Regions from separate parts of the Mesorhizobium sp. M0833 genome, predicted to be linked through region 2. Evidence: predicted binding sites of a transcription regulator. Region 2 holds the regulator's gene; each other region holds the start of a gene.
The links. Region 2 encodes PhoB, which activates phosphate uptake and scavenging genes when phosphate is short. Its sites were predicted from a motif close to TGTCATNNANCTGTCAT; they were not measured.
Positions count from the first base shown of each region.

Region 1: a site for PhoB is predicted at 3,191-3,207, ahead of NKH98_RS26490 (RNA degradosome polyphosphate kinase). Genes of this name have one in related genera too.
Region 3: a site for PhoB is predicted at 2,150-2,166, ahead of NKH98_RS07030 (esterase-like activity of phytase family protein). Genes of this name have one in related genera too.
Region 4: a site for PhoB is predicted at 2,754-2,770, ahead of NKH98_RS03580 (alkaline phosphatase D family protein). Genes of this name have one in related genera too.

Region 1 is NZ_JAMYOQ010000031.1:31,604-36,145, reverse strand. Features, by position in the region: gene ppx (exopolyphosphatase) at 1-917, opposite strand, end outside; gene NKH98_RS26490 (RNA degradosome polyphosphate kinase) at 917-3,118, opposite strand; gene NKH98_RS26485 (zinc-finger domain-containing protein) at 3,268-3,513, shown strand; gene NKH98_RS26480 (FAD-dependent monooxygenase) at 3,533-4,542, shown strand, end outside.
Region 2 is NZ_JAMYOQ010000002.1:31,261-35,802, forward strand. Features, by position in the region: gene xylF (D-xylose ABC transporter substrate-binding protein) at 1-81, opposite strand, end outside; gene NKH98_RS02235 (ROK family protein) at 367-1,611, shown strand; gene phoB (phosphate regulon transcriptional regulator PhoB) at 1,621-2,310, opposite strand; gene phoU (phosphate signaling complex protein PhoU) at 2,327-3,034, opposite strand; gene pstB (phosphate ABC transporter ATP-binding protein PstB) at 3,067-3,870, opposite strand; gene pstA (phosphate ABC transporter permease PstA) at 3,867-4,542, opposite strand, start outside.
Region 3 is NZ_JAMYOQ010000004.1:216,072-220,613, reverse strand. Features, by position in the region: gene NKH98_RS07035 (L,D-transpeptidase) at 1-436, shown strand, start outside; gene NKH98_RS07030 (esterase-like activity of phytase family protein) at 584-2,062, opposite strand; gene NKH98_RS07025 (LacI family DNA-binding transcriptional regulator) at 2,371-3,396, opposite strand; gene NKH98_RS07020 (Gfo/Idh/MocA family protein) at 3,591-4,542, shown strand, end outside.
Region 4 is NZ_JAMYOQ010000002.1:292,491-297,032, reverse strand. Features, by position in the region: gene NKH98_RS03595 (hypothetical protein) at 1-495, opposite strand, end outside; gene NKH98_RS03590 (TetR/AcrR family transcriptional regulator) at 593-1,198, opposite strand; gene NKH98_RS03585 (MFS transporter) at 1,281-2,564, shown strand; gene NKH98_RS03580 (alkaline phosphatase D family protein) at 2,843-4,417, shown strand; gene NKH98_RS03575 (hypothetical protein) at 4,454-4,542, opposite strand, start outside.

The DNA of each region.
Region 1 (4,542 bases), on a different contig from region 2:
TCGAGCAGCGAATAGAGAAAGCCCTCGCGCACGCCCAGCGCCGACACGATGATCTTCGACGGCTGCATCGCCGCCATGATCTCCTGCAGCACGATGGCGCCATAGGGCAGCAGCGAGCGGCGGTTCTTGGAGATGCCCTCGATGCCTTTGATCTTGTCGATCTCGGCTTTGGCGACCTGCCGGAGGAAGTTCGCGGCGCTTTCGATGCCGATCTCGTAGTGGTGCATGACGCCGAGCGGGTAGTTGGTCATTTCCATGTGCAGCCGGGCGAGGTTTCGCCAGGTGCCGCCGACCGTGTAGAAGGCCCTGCCCTGCCCGCCCTTCAGCAATTTCGCCCGCGCCAGTTGCTCGCGCGTGATCCTTGCCGCCTGGGCCAGCGAGTTCTTCGCCATGTCCTGCAGGCGCAAGCCGCCCAACGGCAGCGTGATGCCGTCACCGATCGTCTCACCGTCGATATCGATCAGTTCGAGGCTGCCGCCGCCAAGGTCGCCGGCGATGCCGTTGGCCGGGTGGAAACCGGAGATCACGCCGAGTGCCGAATAATGAGCTTCCTCGCGGCCGCTCAGCACCTGGATCTCGGTCTTGAGCACATCCTCGGCGCGGTGGATGAAGTCGGGGCCGTTGACCGCCTCACGAGCGGCGGCGGTCGCCAGCACATACATGCGCTCGGCGCCGGCCTGGTCGGAGAGCGCGCGGAAGCGGCGGAACTCTTCCATCGAACGCGTCACCGCCTCGGGATCGAGCTTTCCGGTCGAAACGATGCCGCGGCCGAGGCCGGCCAGCATCTTTTCGTTGAACAGCAAGGTCGGCGAGCGCGCCAGCCCCTCATAGATCACAAGACGGATCGAGTTCGACCCGATATCGATGATGGACAGCGGTCGGCGGTCCTGGAGCCGGCCCTGGGACGCTGAAATCATCAGCCCGTCGCTGCGTTCTGTTTCTTGCGGCGTTTGAACTGCGCGATGCGCTTGGGCGCATGCGACTTCAACGCATCGCCCCGTCCGGACAGGCTCGGATTGGTCATGAAATATTCCTGCGCGTTGAACGGTTCCTCGCCCTCCTCCAGCACGACGCGCCGGGAGGTTCCATCAGCCAATACGTCGAAACTTTGCTGGTTGTCCATGATGTTGCCGAGCATGATCTGGCCGAGCACCTGCTCATGCACAGTTGGATTGGTGATCGGCACCATGGTCTCGACGCGGCGGTCGAGATTGCGCGGCATCAAATCGGCCGAGGAGATGTAGACGATCGCCCCGTCCGAGGGCAGGCCGTGGCCGTTGCCGAAGCAGTAGATGCGGCTGTGCTCGAGGAAGCGGCCGACGATCGACTTCACCCTGATGTTCTCCGACAGGCCGGGCACCTGCGGTCTCAGGCAGCAGATGCCGCGCACGACGAGATCGATCTCGACGCCGGCGCGGCTGGCATCGTAGAGCGCATCGATGACGATCGGGTCGACCAAGGCATTCATCTTCATCCAGATGCGGGCCGGTCTGCCCTCCAGCGCGTGGCTGATCTCGTCCGAAATGTGCTGGAGGATGCGGTCGCGCAGCGTGAACGGCGAGATGGCCAGCCGCATCTGCTCGGCCGGCTCGGCATAGCCGGTGATGAAGTTGAACAACTGGGCGACATCGCGCGCGATTGTCGGGTCGGTGGTGAAGAAGGACAGGTCGGTGTAGATGCGTGCCGTGACCGGGTGGTAGTTGCCGGTGCCGAGATGCACATAATTGCGCAGCCTGCCATCCTCGCGCCGCACGACCAGCGACATCTTTGCGTGGGTCTTCAGTTCGAGAAAGCCGAAAACGACCTGGACGCCGGCGCGCTCGAGGTCGCGGGCCCAACGGATGTTGGCCTCCTCGTCGAAACGCGCCTTGAGCTCGACCAGCGCCGTCACCGACTTGCCGGCCTCGGCGGCGTCGACCAACGCGCGTACGATCGGGCTGTCGTTGGAGGTGCGGTAGAGCGTCTGCTTGATCGCCACCACTTCCGGGTCGGCCATTGCCTGGCGCAGAAACTGCACCACCACGTCGAAGGATTCGTAAGGGTGGTGGACGATGATGTCCTTCTCGCGGATCGCGGCAAAACAGTCGCCGCCATGCTCGCGGATGCGCTCGGGAAAGCGCGGATTGTAAGGCGTGAACTTCAGATCGTCGCGGGCGACGGCGACGATCTCCGAAATCTGGCTGAGCGCCAGCGGACCGGTGAGCACGCTGATGCGGCTTGCCGAGACGCCAAGCTCGCCGGCGACGAAATCGCGCAATTCGGCCGGCATCGACCTGTCGAACTCGATGCGGATGACCGAGCCGCGGCGCCGCCGCTTCAGCGCCGTCTCGAACAGCCGCACCAGATCCTCTGATTCTTCCTCGACCTCGATATCGCTGTCGCGGATGATGCGGAACGTGCCGGAGCCCTTGACCTCATAGCCGGGGAACAGCTTGCCGATATAGAGACTGACCGCCTCTTCGAGTGGAATGAAGCGGACATGATGCTTGCGATCCGGCAAACGGATGAAGCGCCTCAGCGCCACCGGCAGGCGCAGAAGCGCGCTCATTTCCTCGCCGTTCTTGCGATGGCGCAATTGCAGCGCCATCGAGAAACCGAGATTGGGAATGAACGGAAACGGATGCGCCGGGTCGATCGACAGCGGGGTCAGGACCGGAAATACCTGCTCCTGGAAATGGTCCTCGAGCCAGGTCTTCTCGTCCTTGGTCAGCGCATCGCGGGTGATGCTTTCGATGCCTTGTTTGTCGAGCAGCAGCATCAGCGCCGAAAGGCTGTTCTGCTGGTCCTCCTGCAGGCGCTCGACCTCGCGCAGCAATTGTTCGAGCTGCTGCTCGGGAGTACGCCCATCCGGGCTCTTCAGCACGATGCCCTCGCGCACCTGGCCGGCAAGACCGGCGACGCGGACCATGAAGAACTCGTCGAGATTGGCTGCCGATATCGACAGGAAGCGAACGCGCTCGAGCAGCGGATGATTGGCGTTCAGCGATTCTTCGAGCACGCGCCGGTTGAATTGCAGCCAGGAAAACTCGCGGTTGACGAAGCGGTCGGGATTGCCGCCTTCGCGGCTCGCGGCCTCGACACTGATGAATTCGTTCTGGACCGGCTTCAGTTCGTTCATGGTTTCCGCTCTTCCCACACCGTTTGACGACCACAGCCTTAACCGGCTCAACTTATCCTCTGACAGGCTTTTGCGACAGTTTCATTTCATCGATCTTGCAAAGAGATGGGTTATGATCCAGATGCAATCGACAAGATCAGGAGACGACGATGGCAGGCGGTTCCATTCCCCATTTCCAGAACGATGCGGGCTATCCGGCAATCGACATCGGCGTCAAGGAATTCATGTGCACCGGCGCCAATCCGCCTTTCGACCACCCGCATGTATTTCTCGATATGGGCGACGACAATGAAAAAGTCTGCCCCTATTGCTCGACGCTCTATCGCTATTCGCCCAAGCTGAAGGCATTGGAAACGCAGCCGCCGGGCTGCCTCTATATCGACCAGGCCGCCTGATTCTTCCGCGACAAGCCTGATGCGAGAAACGCAGTGCCGGCTGGTGGTCATCGCCGGGGCGGGCGTCGCCGGGCTGACGACGGCACTGGCCTTTGCCGAGCGCGGCTATCGGATAAAACTGTTCGAACAGGCGCAGCACCTCGAGGCTGCCGGCGCCGGCATCCAGCTTTCACCCAACGCGACACGCATCCTTCGACAATTCGGCGTACTCGATCGGCTGCTGCCGACGGCGGTGCGGCCGGAGGCGGTCGTGCTGAAGGATGCCGTCACGCTGCGCGAGCTGGCGCGCGTACCGCTTGGCCATGTGGCTGAAACGCGCTGGGGAGCACCCTATCTCGTCGCCCACCGCGCGGACCTGCAGTCAGCGCTGATGGAGCGGATAGCCGAGCGGTCCAAGGTCGAGCTTGTCACCGGTGCCCGCGTCGGCGGCGTCGCAACCGGACCGAATGGCATCACCGCAACAGTCGTTGCCGGCACGACCATCGAAGCCGAAGCATCGTTGCTGGTCGGAGCCGATGGCGTCTGGTCGTCGGTGCGAGAAACGCTCGCCCGCGAGGGGGCCGATTTCCGGAGAATCCGCTTCTCGGGCGAGCTGGCCTGGCGCGCAACGGTGGCCGCGGACAGCCTCGCCGGACAAGCCTTCAGGGTGATCGGTGCGCCGGATTGCGTTACCACATTCCTCTATCCAGGCTTCCATATGGTCGCCTATCCGGTCAGCCGTGGCGCGGTCTTCAACCTCGCGGCCTTCACCAAGGGCGAGCGCATCGCCGAGAGCTGGTCGGGGCATGCCGACCCCGCCATCCTCGCCAGCGCCATGCGCGGTACCGCGCCGGCGCTGGTCCGTCTGGCGAGCGAGGCCGCGCCATGGACGGCATGGCCGATCCATACCGTCGAGCAGCGGCGGTGGACGACGCCGCAGGGCATCGCGCTGATCGGCGATGCGGCGCATGCGATGACGCCGTTTGCCGCACAGGGCGCGGCGATGGCGATCGAAGACGCGGTAACCCTTGCCGGTTTCGTTGCCAGCTC
Region 2 (4,542 bases):
CTTGTCTTTCGCCTGCGCCACCGACCCCAGCGCCAGCGTGATGGCGACACCCGCCAGAATGGCGGTCGTGAATTTCTTCATCATATCCTCCCTGCGCCGCGTACGGCGTGACCAATTGGCTCAAAGACCAGCTTAGAAGCTCTAATTTTTTCGAGCCTCGAAAAAATACTGGCCCGATCTCCGGCTGCTGTCAACATCGATTGTGATGGATTTTGATGACTCTGCGAGTTTTTTCGAGCGTCGGAATAAACGATGACAGCGCCACCTGCATCTGACACTATTTGCCGCATCTGACACTATTTGTCGGACATTACCGACGGCTTCCGGTTCATGAGCGGCCGCGGCAACCGGGAGGAAAGCAAAACGATGTCCGTCGGAATCCGCCACGACGATTTGCGCCGGCGCAACCGGGCGATGGTGATCTCGGCGGTGCGCCGGGCTGGCCAGCCATCGCGTACGGAGATCGCAGCCACCACCGGCCTCAGTCATTCGACCATATCGGCGATCTCCTCCGACCTGATACGGGAAGGCATCCTCGCCGAGAGCAAGGCAAGTGAGCCCGTTTCGTTGAAACGCGGTCGTCCGCAGGTCGGCCTCGCCCTCAACCCGGAAGCGGCGGCGGTGCTGACCGTGGTGTTGTCACTGAATTTCCTGTCGGCCGCCATTATCGACTATGCGGGACAGGTGGTCGCCGAGGAACAGCGCCGGCTGGACACGCTGACCATGCCGCGCGACGAGCTGACCCGCGAATGCATGGCCATCGTCCGGCGCCGGCTTGAGGACCCAGACCTTGACGTCCGCAGTGTCGCCCGCATCGCCCTGGCGATTCAGGGCATTACCGACTCCCCTGCACGCGCCATGCTGTGGTCGCCGATCACGCCGCAGACGGACATCGCCTTTGCCGACATGCTGGAGGACGAATTCGGCATCCCGGCCACGGTGGAGAACGACTGCAATATGATGGCGGTGGCTTTGCGCTGGCGCAATCCGGATCGCTATCGCGACGACTTCATCGCCATCCTGCTTTCGCATGGCATCGGTATGGGGCTTGTGCTGAAGGGCGAACTGTTCACCGGGACGCATTCCTCGGGCGGCGAATTTGGCCACATGATCCATCGTCCGGGCGGCGCGCTCTGCCGTTGCGGGCGGCGCGGCTGCATCGAAGCCTATGCCGGCAACTATGCCATCTGGCGCAACGCCAGGCAGATGAGCGAAGACAGCGAACCTATCGCCGACGTCAGCGACGCCGACATGCGCGCGCTGGCCGCCCGCGCGCGCGAGAAGGATGGGCCGGAACGCGAGGCCTACCGCAAGGCCGGCGAAGCGCTGGGTTTCGGTCTCGGCTCGCTGTTCGCGCTGATCGATCCGGCACCGGTCGCGATGGTCGGCGCCAGTGCCGCTGCCTTCGATCTGATCGAGCCGGCCTTGCGCAAGGCAATCGCCCAGACCGCCGGCGGCCAGCACTCGGGCTCGATCTCCTTCGATACCGAGCCGAACGAATTGCCGCTGATCCGCGAAGGCTGCGCGATGCGGGCGTTAAGCTTCGTCGACCAGGAGATTTTCGCGCCGGGCGCGCAAATGAGGCCCGGCGTCAGAAAGAACGTCGCCTGACCAGGCGGGTCAATCTTCCCTGATCGCATAGCCGGCACCGCGGATGGTGCGGATGACATCCGGCATGCGGCCGTTATTGACGGCTTTGCGCAGCCGCCCGACATGGACGTCGACGGTGCGTTCGTCGATATAGATCGTCTCGCCCCAGACATTATCGAGCAACTGGCTACGCGAGAAGACGCGGCCCGGATGCCGCATCATGAACTCGAGCAGCCGGAATTCGGTCGGCCCGAGTCGGATCTCGCTCTTCTTGCGATAGACCCTGTGCGATTCGCGATCGAGCACGATGTCGCCGACCTTCAGCACGCTGGACAGCACTTCCGGCTTGGCGCGCCGCAGCAGCGCCTTGACCCTGGCCATGAATTCCGGCGTCGAAAACGGTTTGACGAGATAGTCGTCGGCGCCGGTCGAAAGACCGCGCACCCGATCGCTCTCCTCGCCGCGCGCGGTCAGCATGATGATCGGCAGCCGCTCGGTTTCGGGGCGCACGCGCAACCGGCGGCAGAGCTCGATGCCGGAAACCGCCGGTATCATCCAGTCGAGCACCAGAAGGTCGGGCACATTCTCCTGCAAACGGATCTCGGCTTCGTCGCCGCGTGTCACCACCTCGACCTGGTAGCCTTCGGATTCGAGATTGTAGCGGAGCAGCACGCCCAACGGCTCCTCGTCCTCCACCACCATTATGCGTGGTGCGATCATCGGCTGGGCACCCCCATCATGTCACCGGCGCCGACATTGTCGTTTCGTCCTGCTTCGGACGATTGACCGGCAATTGTTCGCCGGTCAGCACATAATACGCATTTTCGGCGATGTTGGTGACATGGTCGCCGATCCGCTCGAGATTCTTGGCGCAGAACAGCAGATGCGTGCAAGCAGTGATGTTGCGCGGATCTTCCATCATGTAGGTTAACAGCTCGCGGAACACGGACGTGTATTTGACGTCGATACGCTCGTCGGCGGCGCGCAGCTTGGCCAAGGCGGCCGCATCGCCTGCAGCATACTCCTCGATGACGCCCTGCACCTGGATGAGCACTAGCTGCGCCATCGCATCGATGGAATGCGATAGGTCGCGCGGCGTGACGCTGAGGCCGACCGCGCTCACACGCTTGGCGATATTCTTGGCAAGGTCGCCGATGCGTTCGAGGTCGCCGGCCATGCGGATCGCTCCGACGACATGGCGCAGATCGTGAGCCATTGGCTGGCGCTTGGCGATCAGGGTGATGGCGCGATCGTCCAGTTCGCGTTGACGCGCATCCATGATGGCGTCGTCGGAGACGACGCGTTGCGCCAGCACGTTGTCGGAATTCAACAGGGCCTTGGTCGCCCCGCCGACCATCGAACCGGCGAGGTCGGCCATGTCGCGGATCAGCTTGCTGATCTGCTCGAGATCCTCGTCGAAAGAAGCGACTGTGTGTTCGCCCATGGTCCTGTCCTCATATGCATGATCGGAACGGCTCAGCCGAAGCGGCCGGTGATGTAGTCCTGCGTGCGCTTCTCGCGGGGCGACGTGAATATCTTCTCGGTCCGGTCGAACTCGACCAGTTCACCCAGATACATGAAGGCGGTCTGGCGCGACACGCGCGCCGCTTGCTGCATATTGTGGGTGACGATGACGATCGTGTAGTCGGCTTGCAATTCGTCGATCAGTTCCTCGATCTTGGCCGTCGACAGCGGGTCGAGGGCCGAAGCCGGTTCGTCGAGGAGAATGACTTCCGGCTTCACTGCCACGGTGCGGGCAATGCAGAGCCGCTGCTGCTGGCCGCCGGACAGGCTCAAGCCGCTGGCGTTTAGCTTGTCCTTGACCTCGCTCCACAGCGCGGCCCGCTTCAACGCTTGCTCGACGCGGCCGTCCATCTCGGACTTGCCGAGATTCTCGTAGAGCCTGACGCCGAAGGCTATGTTCTCGTAGATCGACATCGGGAACGGCGTCGGCTTCTGGAACACCATGCCGATCTTTGTCCTGAGGAGGTTGAGATCCTGCGACCGGTCGAGAATGTTCTTGCCGTCAAGCAGCACCTGGCCCTCGGCGGTCTGTTTCGGGTAGAGCTCGTAGATGCGGTTGAAGACGCGCAGCAGCGTCGATTTCCCGCAACCCGAAGGGCCGATGAAGGCCGTGACGCTGCGCTCGGGCAGCGACAGGCTGATGTCTTTCAGCGCCTTGCTCTGGCCGTAGTAGAAGTTGAGGTTCTTGACCTCGATCTTCGTCTTCTCGGTGACCGTTTCGGTCATCGTCATGTCCGGGGACAACATCTGTGTCATCTGTCCTCTCTGCGTCCGGTAAGGCTGCGGGCGAGGATGCTCAAGCCCAGAACCGTCAGGGTGATTATGAGTGCGCCGGTCCACGCCAGTTGCTGCCATTCCTCGTAAGGGCTGAGAGCGAACTGGAAGATGGTCACCGGCAGGCTGGCCATCGGCGCGTTGATATTACTGCTCCAGAACTGGTTGTTGAGCGCGGTGAAGAGCAGCGGCGCCGTCTCGCCAGAAATGCGTGCTATCGCCAGCAATATGCCGGTGACGATGCCGGACAATGCGGCGCGGTAGGCGACCGAACGGATCACCACCCAGCGTGGCGCGCCGATCGCGGCACCGGCTTCACGCAACGCGTTCGGCACCAGGTTGAGCATGTCTTCAGTGGTGCGCACGACCACCGGAATGACCAGGATGGCAAGCGCCACGGCGCCGGCAATGGCCGAGAAATGTCCCATTGGCCGCACCATCAATTCATAGACGAACAAGCCGATGATGATCGACGGCGCCGACAACAGGATGTCGTTGATGAAGCGGACGACGGTGGTGATGCGCGAAAAGCGTCCATACTCGGCCATGTAGGTTCCCGCCAGCACGCCGATCGGCGTGCCGACGACAACGGCGATGATCGTCATCAGCAGGCTGCCCGCGATGGCATTGAGCAGGCCGCCGGCTTCGCCCGGT
Region 3 (4,542 bases), on a different contig from region 2:
CGTCAGCCTCGGCAAGGCCGGTTTCGGATGGACCGGCAGCGCCGTGGTTCAGGCGAGGAAGAAGTGGCCGGTCTGGACGCCGCCGCCGGAGATGATCCAGCGCCGGCCGGAACTGGCGAAATACAAGGACGGCATGCCGCCCGGCCCGCACAGCCCGCTGGGCGCACGCGCGCTATATCTCTTCCGTGACGGCAAGGACACGATGTACCGGCTGCACGGCACGCCGGAGTGGGATTCCATCGGGAAGAACGCTTCCTCCGGCTGTGTGCGCTTCATGAATCAGGACATTATCGACCTCTACAGCCGCGTCGACGGCGTCGCGCCGGTCTTCGTGCGCCCGAACCTGTCGGCCGCCGGGAAGATCGCCGCCGTGTCGGACAGGACGGCCGAGCCGATCGATGCGGGCGTGCCAAAGGACGCGGAGATGTTGAGGTAAGTGCCTTCGACGGATCATCAGTCTTAGGTTTTGCAAACCCACTAGAACACAATCCTTGTGCCGGCGAGCCGCAACTGAAGGGCCCGACCGTTCGATCGTGCCAGGCAGGCGGACGCGGTCGGGGCGCCCCCCTGCCTGGGGGTGTCGCTACTTCCCGGCGAGGCCTGGAAGCGTGACCTGATAGACCAGGAACATCGTGTCGACATCGGCGCCATCTTCGGCCTTGTAGGCCGCGCCGACCTGGAAGCCGTCCTGGGTGAGAAAGTCATTGTCGTTGGCGACGAACAGGAAATAGTCGTCGGGCCGTGTTGGATCGAGGACGCTCACCACCGACATCGCCTCCCACTTCTCCGAAAGGTTGTTGCGGTCATTGGGCGCGCCATTGTGCAGCCCGAAGCGGCCGAGCTCGGTCTTGTCGTTGATGTCGATGAACGGCGTCAGCTTGGCCGGCGTCAGCGAGGGATCGAGCTCACCTTTGGGCGCAACCGGCTTGTCCTTGTCGAACTCGGTGCCGGCGATGTCGGTTGCCGCCGACACATCGACGACGCTGATCTCGCGATAGAGCGAGGTGTCGCCCTTCACCCCCTGGCCGTTGCCGCTGTCGCGCGCCAGCATCAGGAAGGTCTTGTCCGACAGAGCCACGATTTCGCTCTGCGCGGCAATCTTGGTCTTGCCCTTGGCATCGGTGAACACCGGCAGCGGCACAACATATTCATGCGCAAGCTTGAGTTGGGCCGGATCCGAGGCATCGTAGACCAGCGCGCGCGTGTTCTGGCGCGTCGAAGCGGAATCGCCGCCATCCTGTCTGGGGGCCGATTGCAGCACAGCGATCAGGAACTTCCCGTCCGGCGTCAGTGCCATGCCTTCGAGGCCCTGGTTGTTCTGACGGCCGGTTTCGGGATCCGTCGGATCTGGGTCTGCCGCGCCCGGTCCCGGATTGTTGGACGCGAAGTTCGGCGTTCCATGACGCATCGGGACAAGCGCCGCCGGCGACTGCGTTGCCGACATCAGACGCCCATCGGCGGAGAAGTGGTAGATGTTCGGACCATATTCGTCCGAGATGAACATGGTGCCGTCGGGCAGCCGCACGATCGCCTCGTTATCGAGCGCGAGCTTGCCGTTGGCTTCGGGCAGGATCGGCATGTCGTCGGTCGCGGCGCGCACGCCGTTGAGCGGATCGAGGCCGGTTGCGTCGGCGCCCTTGTCGTCGGTCAAAAGCATGGTGTCGGCAAGGGTTGCCTTGAGGCCCGACTGTTCCTGGCCGGCGGCTGGTGCCGCACCCGGTGCGATCGGGGCGAATTCGATGGCAATCGTGTTGATGCGCGGACGGTAATCGGTGGTGCCGACGACATTGTAGCCACGATCCGGCAGCAGCCACAGCGAGCCCTTATAGCCATCGGCGCCATGCGTCCAGCCGGCAGCGTCGATCGCCATGCCCGAGCCGGAGCCAAACGTCTCGCCGAACTTGTCCCTTTGGCTGGCCGGGATGCGACCGACACCGACCAGGCCCTTGTTGACGAAGCTGACGCCGCCGACGGTCGCTGCGTTTTCAGCCAAGGCCGGAGTCAAGGCGGTGAACATCGCCAGCGCGACCGCGAGGGACGCGTTTCGGTGCAGGTTTTTCATGGAAATCCTCTTTGTGACAAAACAGCCGAAGCGGGCGTCGCATCGACATGCCGCCAGCGCTTTCCGAAAAAGGTCTAGGACGCGAACATGATACTTGCGTGACAGAGGGCGCTTGTTCCTTCGTCCCTTGTGGGAGCAGGTGGATCGGCGCGCAGCGCCGAGACGGAAGAGGGGTGCTGGACGGAGTGCCTCGGTGCCGAGCTGGAGCACCCTCATCCGACCGAGCTGAGCCTGTCCTCTGGCTTGCCGAAGGCAAGACCCGTGGGCTCGGCCACCTTCTCCCCAAGGGGAGAAGGGAAGTGCCGCGCTCAATCGCTGTCGCGCGCGATCAGCTGCAGCGGCCAGACTTCACGGATGATGCGTGCGCCTTCGGCGCCGGCGTAAGCCGGGATCGATGCCAGCAGCATTTCGGCCAGCCGCTCGCCCATCGGCTCAAGCGCCGGGCGGAAGCCGGTCAGCGCCGGCGAAAAATAGCGGCAGAGCGGGGTGTCGACGATGACGATCACCGCGATGTCGTGGCCGGGCTTGATGCCCGCCTCGGCCAAAGCCTTGCAGCCGCCAAGCGCCATCGCGTCATTGTTGAAGATGATGGCGGTCGGCGGGTCCTTGGAGCGCATGACCTTCGGCGTCACCGCGTAGCCGCCTGCCTCGTTGATGAAGCCGTCGGCGATCAACTCGGGGTCGAATTCGATGCCGTGCCGCCGCAACGCCTTGCGATAGCCGGCGAGGAACAGATAGCCGAAATTGAGATCGAGCGACGGGCGGATGGCCGCGATGCGGCGGTGACCGCGCGCGACAAGACGATCGACCGCGTCAGCACCGGCTTTTTCGAAGTCGAGGTCGAGCGAGGGGTAGGCATCGCCGCCGGAGCGGCTGCGGCCGAGCGTCGCGAACGGGAAACCGGCCTGGGTCAGATAGTCGATGCGCTCGTCCTCGCGCCGCGTCCAGGCCAGCACCACCGCATCGGCCCGCCGGGTCTCGACGACACGGCGCAGGCGCTCCTGCTGATAGTCGCCCGGCGCGCCCATCACCACGATCAGGTCGAGTCCGCTTTCGGCGAGCTTGGCCTGCAACCCGGTCAGGAACGGAATGAAGAACGGCTCGCCATATTCCTGATCGCCCGGATGCGGCTGCAGCATGAAGGCGATCGAATGGGTGGCGCCGCGCCGCAAACTGCGGCCGGACTGGTTCGGCGAATAATTCAGCTTCTTGGCCGCATCGAGCACGCGCTGGCGTGTGTCGGCGTTGACGTCGGCGCGGCCGTTGAGCGCGCGCGACACCGTGCCGATCGAAATGTTCAGGTGACGCGCAAGGTCGTGAATGCTGGACGCCAAAGGACAGTTCTCCCCCTTGCTTGGCTAGCACCGGCTGCTGTTCAGGCCAAGCCGGCATCACGTTTTTCGCTATCGGCCGATTGACATTCTACGCCATCGGGTGTGTTCTCGTAAACGTTTACGGAAAACATTCACGGCCCTGCCGTGAACGCCGTGACGATCGGTCTGGAGGGGCCGAGAGGGAGGAGCACTGGATGATCAATGTCGTCCTGGTCGGCTGCGGCGCCATGAGCAAGGCATGGCTCGATGCAGCCAGGCAGATCGACGGGCTCGCCATTGTCGGCCTGGTCGATATCGATGTCGAACGGGCGCGGGCGAGGGCGCGCGAATACGAGCTTTCGAGCGCCATCATTGGAACCGACCTCGACGCCGTGCTCGACCAGACCAGGCCCGACGCGGTATTCGACGTGGTGGTTCCCGCCGCTCGCCGCGAGGTCGCGCTTTCCGCCTTTGCCCATAATTGCCACCTGCTGACCGAAAAGCCACTCGCCGACAGCCCGGACAATGCGCGTGCCATCGTCGAGGCCGCCCGCAGCGCCGGGCGTATCCATGCCGTCGTCCAGAACCGCCGCTATGTCGCCAATGTCAGGCGCATCCGGCGCTTTCTCGATTCCGGCGCCATTGGTGCGCCAACCAGCATCCATGCCGAGTTCTTCGTCGCGCCGCATTTCGGCGGCTTTCGCGAGGAGATGCGTCATGTGCTGCTGCTCGACATGGCGATCCACACATTCGATGCCGCCCGCTACATGGCGGCCGGCGAGCCGACCGGTGTCTATTGCCAGGAGTGGGAGCCGGCCAATTCCTGGTATCGGCAAGGGTCGTCGGCGACCGCAAGCTTCGACCTCGGCGGCGGCAAGCTGTTCACCTATGCCGGCAGCTGGTGCGCGGCCGGCTTCCGCACCAGCTGGGACAGTACATGGCGGATCGTCGCAGAGCGCGGCAGCATTGTGTGGGACGGCGAGGACGGGCTGAAGGCGGAAATCGTGCAGCCGGTCCGTGAAGGCCTGTTCGACCGCACCGAACCGATAGCCGTGCCGCCGCTCGACCCGGCCGATCGCGTCGGCGGCCATCTCGGCATCATCCAGGATTTCGTCCGCGCCGTCGAGACCGGCACTGAGCCGGAGACGCGCGGCGCCGACAACATCA
Region 4 (4,542 bases), 260 kb from region 2:
GCGCGCCTGATCGTTGGCGGCGGGATTACCGGTGGCGAGCACAAGGCCGATCGTGCAGCCTTCGTGGGTGTCAGGCTGGGCAACCTTGGCGACGATCAACACTTCCGTCGACTTGTTCTCGCCCTCGGTATCGCTGATCGAGCGACGATGAATGGCGGCGAACGGAATGGTGGTTTTGCCGTTGGTTTCGATCCGCCACTCGACTTTAGGTCCAGCCGAGTTGAGGCCGGAAAAGCTTTCCCAGACCGTGGTCATATCGCCGGGTGGAAAGCCGTAGAACAGCGATTCCCGCGCGTCGTCGTAGGAAACCATCACCGGGTAGCCGCCATAACCCGAACAGGCGAGGTCGGCCCAGTCGCCGTCGCCTTCCTCCGCCTGGGCATAAGTCACGCAGTCCTTCTCCCAGACGAGATCGGTATAGACGCTGGATATGTCGCCAGCCCGGGCGGCATTGCAGAAGCCGGCGAAGGCAAGCGGGATCAAAAGAGCGCGCATGGCGGACAACTCCGTTCGGGCTGCCGCAGCGTACCGTCAAATCTAGCAGCAGCCTAGACGAACTCAGGCTGCTCACAGTGATCTGGTAAACGGTACGCTATTTCTTCAAGCTTGCCTCGATCAGAAGGTCGGCGTTGCGGGCGACCGACTGCGCCGGCCCGCCGACACCGAACAGCTGGCCGCTGATATAGGCGCCCTCGATCAGGAGCAGCAGCCCGTCCCCCAGCGTGTCGGCGTCGCCGGCGCCCATCTCTGCCGCCATGGCACGCAGGCGCCGGCGCAATTCCTGCTTGTTGGCCTCGCTCACGACGCGGGCCGGATGGCCATGTTCCGGATATTCGACCGCGGCATTGGTCATGCCGCAGCCGCGATAGTCGGGCTTCTGCGTACGCTTGCCGACACGCGTCAGGAAGGCGACGATCTGCGCGCGCGGATCGCCGGGATGGGCATTCACCGCCTCGTCGAAGCGCTCCCAAAATTCGAGGTCATAGTGCCGAAGATAGGATGCGGCCAGCTCATCCTTGGACGGAAAGCTGCGGTAAAGGCTGGGCTTGGTGACGCCGGCACGCCGCACGATCTCGTCGACCCCGATCGCCCTGATGCCTTGCCGGTAAAACAGGTCGCGCGCCACCTGGAGAATCCGTTCGGCGGCGCGAGGCGGCGATGCGTCATTCGCCTTGATCGTTGGTTCAATGCTTTTCATGTCTGGTGTACCGATTAGCTGGTTGACAATGTTACCGGTCGGTACGTATGTTTCGCGCTCCTGCAACGTACCGGTCAGTAACATGATAGCTCAATCCCGCCCGTTTGGCCAGCGCTACGCTTTCGTCGTGGTCGCCGTCATCTTCCTTTGCCTGCTGATCGCAGCGGGCCTGCGTTCGGCGCCGGCAGTCATGATGCTGCCGCTGGAGAACAGTTTCGGCTGGCGGCGCGACGTCGTCTCGCTGGCCGCTGCCACTGGCATCTTCCTCTATGGCCTGACCGGGCCGTTTGCCGCGGCGCTGATGGAGCGGATTGGGCTGCGCCGCACCTTGCTTGCCGCGCTGCTTTTGATGTCGGGATCGACCGCGCTCAGCCTGTTGATGACCAAGCCGTGGCATCTGCTCCTCACCTGGGGCGTGTTTTCCGGCGTCAGCTCGGGCGCCGTCGCCACCGTGCTCGGCGCAACCATCGTCAACCGCTGGTTCAAGACCAATCGCGGCCTGGTGATGGGACTGATGTCGGCGTCCAGCGCCACCGGGCTGCTGGTCTTCCTGCCGTTGCTCGCCTCGCTCGCCCAGTCAGGCGGCTGGAAGCCGGTCGCCATCGCCATTGCCGTGGCCACCGCCTGCCTGGTGCCGCTGGTCTATATGCTGGTGCCGGAGCGCCCGGCCTCGATCGGCATGGTCCGCTATGGCGCCGATGCCGACGACGTGCCGCCGGCGCCGCCGGCCGCGCAAGGCAATTTCCTTTCGCATACGCTGAGCACGCTGCGCCGCGCCGCCGGCACGCGCGTGTTCTGGTATCTGTTCGCCACTTTCTTCGTCTGCGGCTTCACCACCAACGGGCTGGTCGGCACGCACCTGATCGCCTTTTGCGGCGACATGGGCATAGGCGAAGTGCAAGCCGCCGGCCTGCTGTCGATGATGGGCATTTTCGACCTGATCGGCACGACGCTATCAGGCTGGCTCACCGACCGTTTCGACCCGCGCAAGCTGCTCGGCGTCTATTACGGCATCCGCGGCCTGTCGTTGATCTATCTGCCCTATTCCGGCTTTTCGGCAACCAGCCTGATCATCTTCGCCGTGTTTTACGGACTGGACTGGATCGCCACGGTGCCGCCGACGCTGAGGCTTTCCAACGAGGCGTTCGGCGACCGCAGCGGACCGATCGTCTTCGGCTGGATCGTCGCCGGCCATCAGGTTGGCGCCGCGACAGCGGCCTTCTTCGGCGGCACTATGCGCGAGCTGCAAGGCAATTACGAGCTTGCCTTCCTGATCGCCGGTATGACGGCAATAGCCGCCGCCTGCATCTCGCTGCTGATCAACACCAGCCGCCCGGCCTTCGAGCCGGAACCGCAGGCGGCTTAGGGTGCACAGTTGAGTGCTAATCTCCCCCGTTGAGGGGGAGATGGCCTCGAAGCGGCCAGAGGGGGTCGGTTCGGCTGGGCTCGGCCTCTTATCGCAGACGCAGGAAGCCGGCGCTCCACGCGAGGCGACGCCCTCTGTCGCCTGCGGCGACATTTCCCCCTCAAGGGGGGAGATCGCCCGCCTGTTCACTGTTATCAAACCTTCATCGTTTCGAAATGTGCCTGAAACATTGAAGCTGGAGCTTGGCGGCGACGTTCAACGCCATCCAGGAGACAGCCATGAACAAGATTTCGATGACGCGGCGCGCTTTCGTCACGTCGGCCAGCGCCGTTGGCCTGGTCGGCGCGTCGGGCCTCGCGCTTCCCTATTACTCGCGCGCCAATCAGCGCCCGGCCTTTACCCACGGGATCCAATCCGGCGACGTCGACGCGACCAGCGGCATGGTCTGGGCGCGCACGGACCGGCCGTCGCGCGTCATGTTCGAAGTGTCGTCGACGGAGAGCTTCGCCAATGCCGTCCGCCTGGCGCCGCTCGATAGCTCGCCGGCCAGCGACTATACGGTGAAGCGGCTGCTTACCGATCTCGCCTCCGACCAGGACATCTTCTACCGCATGGTCGCGGCCGATCTTTCCGATATCAACGCCGTTTCCGAGCCGATCGTCGGCCGCTTCCGCACGGCACCTGCCTCGAAGCGCGACATTCGTTTCGCTTGGTCGGGCGACACCGCCGGCCAGGGCTGGGGCATCGACGACACCGGCATGAAGACCTACGCCACGATCGCCAAGCACACGCCGGACTTCTTCCTGCATTCGGGCGATACGATCTATGCCGACGGCGCGATGAAGGACGAGGTCGACCTGCCCGGCGGCGGCAAGTGGAAGAACACCGTGCTGATCGACGAAAAACGCAAGGTTGCCGAGACGCTGGATGAATACCGGGGTCAGTGGAAATACAATTTGATGGACAGGAACGTGCTGGCGCTGAACGCCATCTGCCCGACGTTCTACCAGTGGGACGACCACGAGGTGGTGAACAACTGGTCGGATTCGAAGGATCTGAGCGCCGACGACCGCTACACCGAAAAATCCATCCATGTACTGGCGGCACGCGCGGCGCGCGCCTTTCACGAAATGACGACGATCCGCTACGAGCCGTCTGAGCCCGGCCGTGTCTACCGCAAAATCGCCTATGGGCCGCTGCTCGATGTGTTCTTCCTCGACATGCGTTCCTATCGCGGCCCCAACGGTCCGAATATGCAGGAGACGATGACGCCGCAATCACGCATCCTCGGCGAACAACAGACGAAATGGCTGAAGCGCGAGCTGGCGAATTCCAATGCAACCTGGAAAATCATCGCCGCCGACATGCCGCTCGGCCTCGTCGTCTGGAACGACGGCACCATGAAGGTCGGGGCCGAGGCAATCAGCAATGGCGACAATGGCGCGGCCAAGGGGCGCGAGCTGGAAATTGCCGACCTCCTTCGCTATATAAAGAACGCGGGGATCAGCAATACCGTCTGGCTAACCGCAGACGTGCATTACACAGCCGCGCATTATTACAATCCGGACAAGGCGCAGTTCCAGGACTTCAATCCGTTCTGGGAATTCGTTTCGGGTCCGATCCACGCCGGCACGTTCGGACCGAATGCTTTCGACATGACTTTCGGCCCGGAGCTGAGGTTCATCAAGGCACCGACCGCCGAACAGGGTCAGAACCTGCCGCCGTCGGCCGGCCTGCAGTTCTTCGGGCTCGTCGACATCGATGGAGCCACCGAGCAGTTGACGGTGCGGCTGATGGATCGCGACGACAGCGAACTCTACAAGGTCACGCTCGATCCGGTGCGGTCGGCGTGAGATTGCCTTTAGGACCACCCCGAAGGTGGATGTGCATCAATCGGGATAGCAGACGACGGGAATATTGGGCCAGACGGCGCTGTCGCATCCGGCGTTTTTTTGCCTTTGTTTGAAGGCGGTGCTGA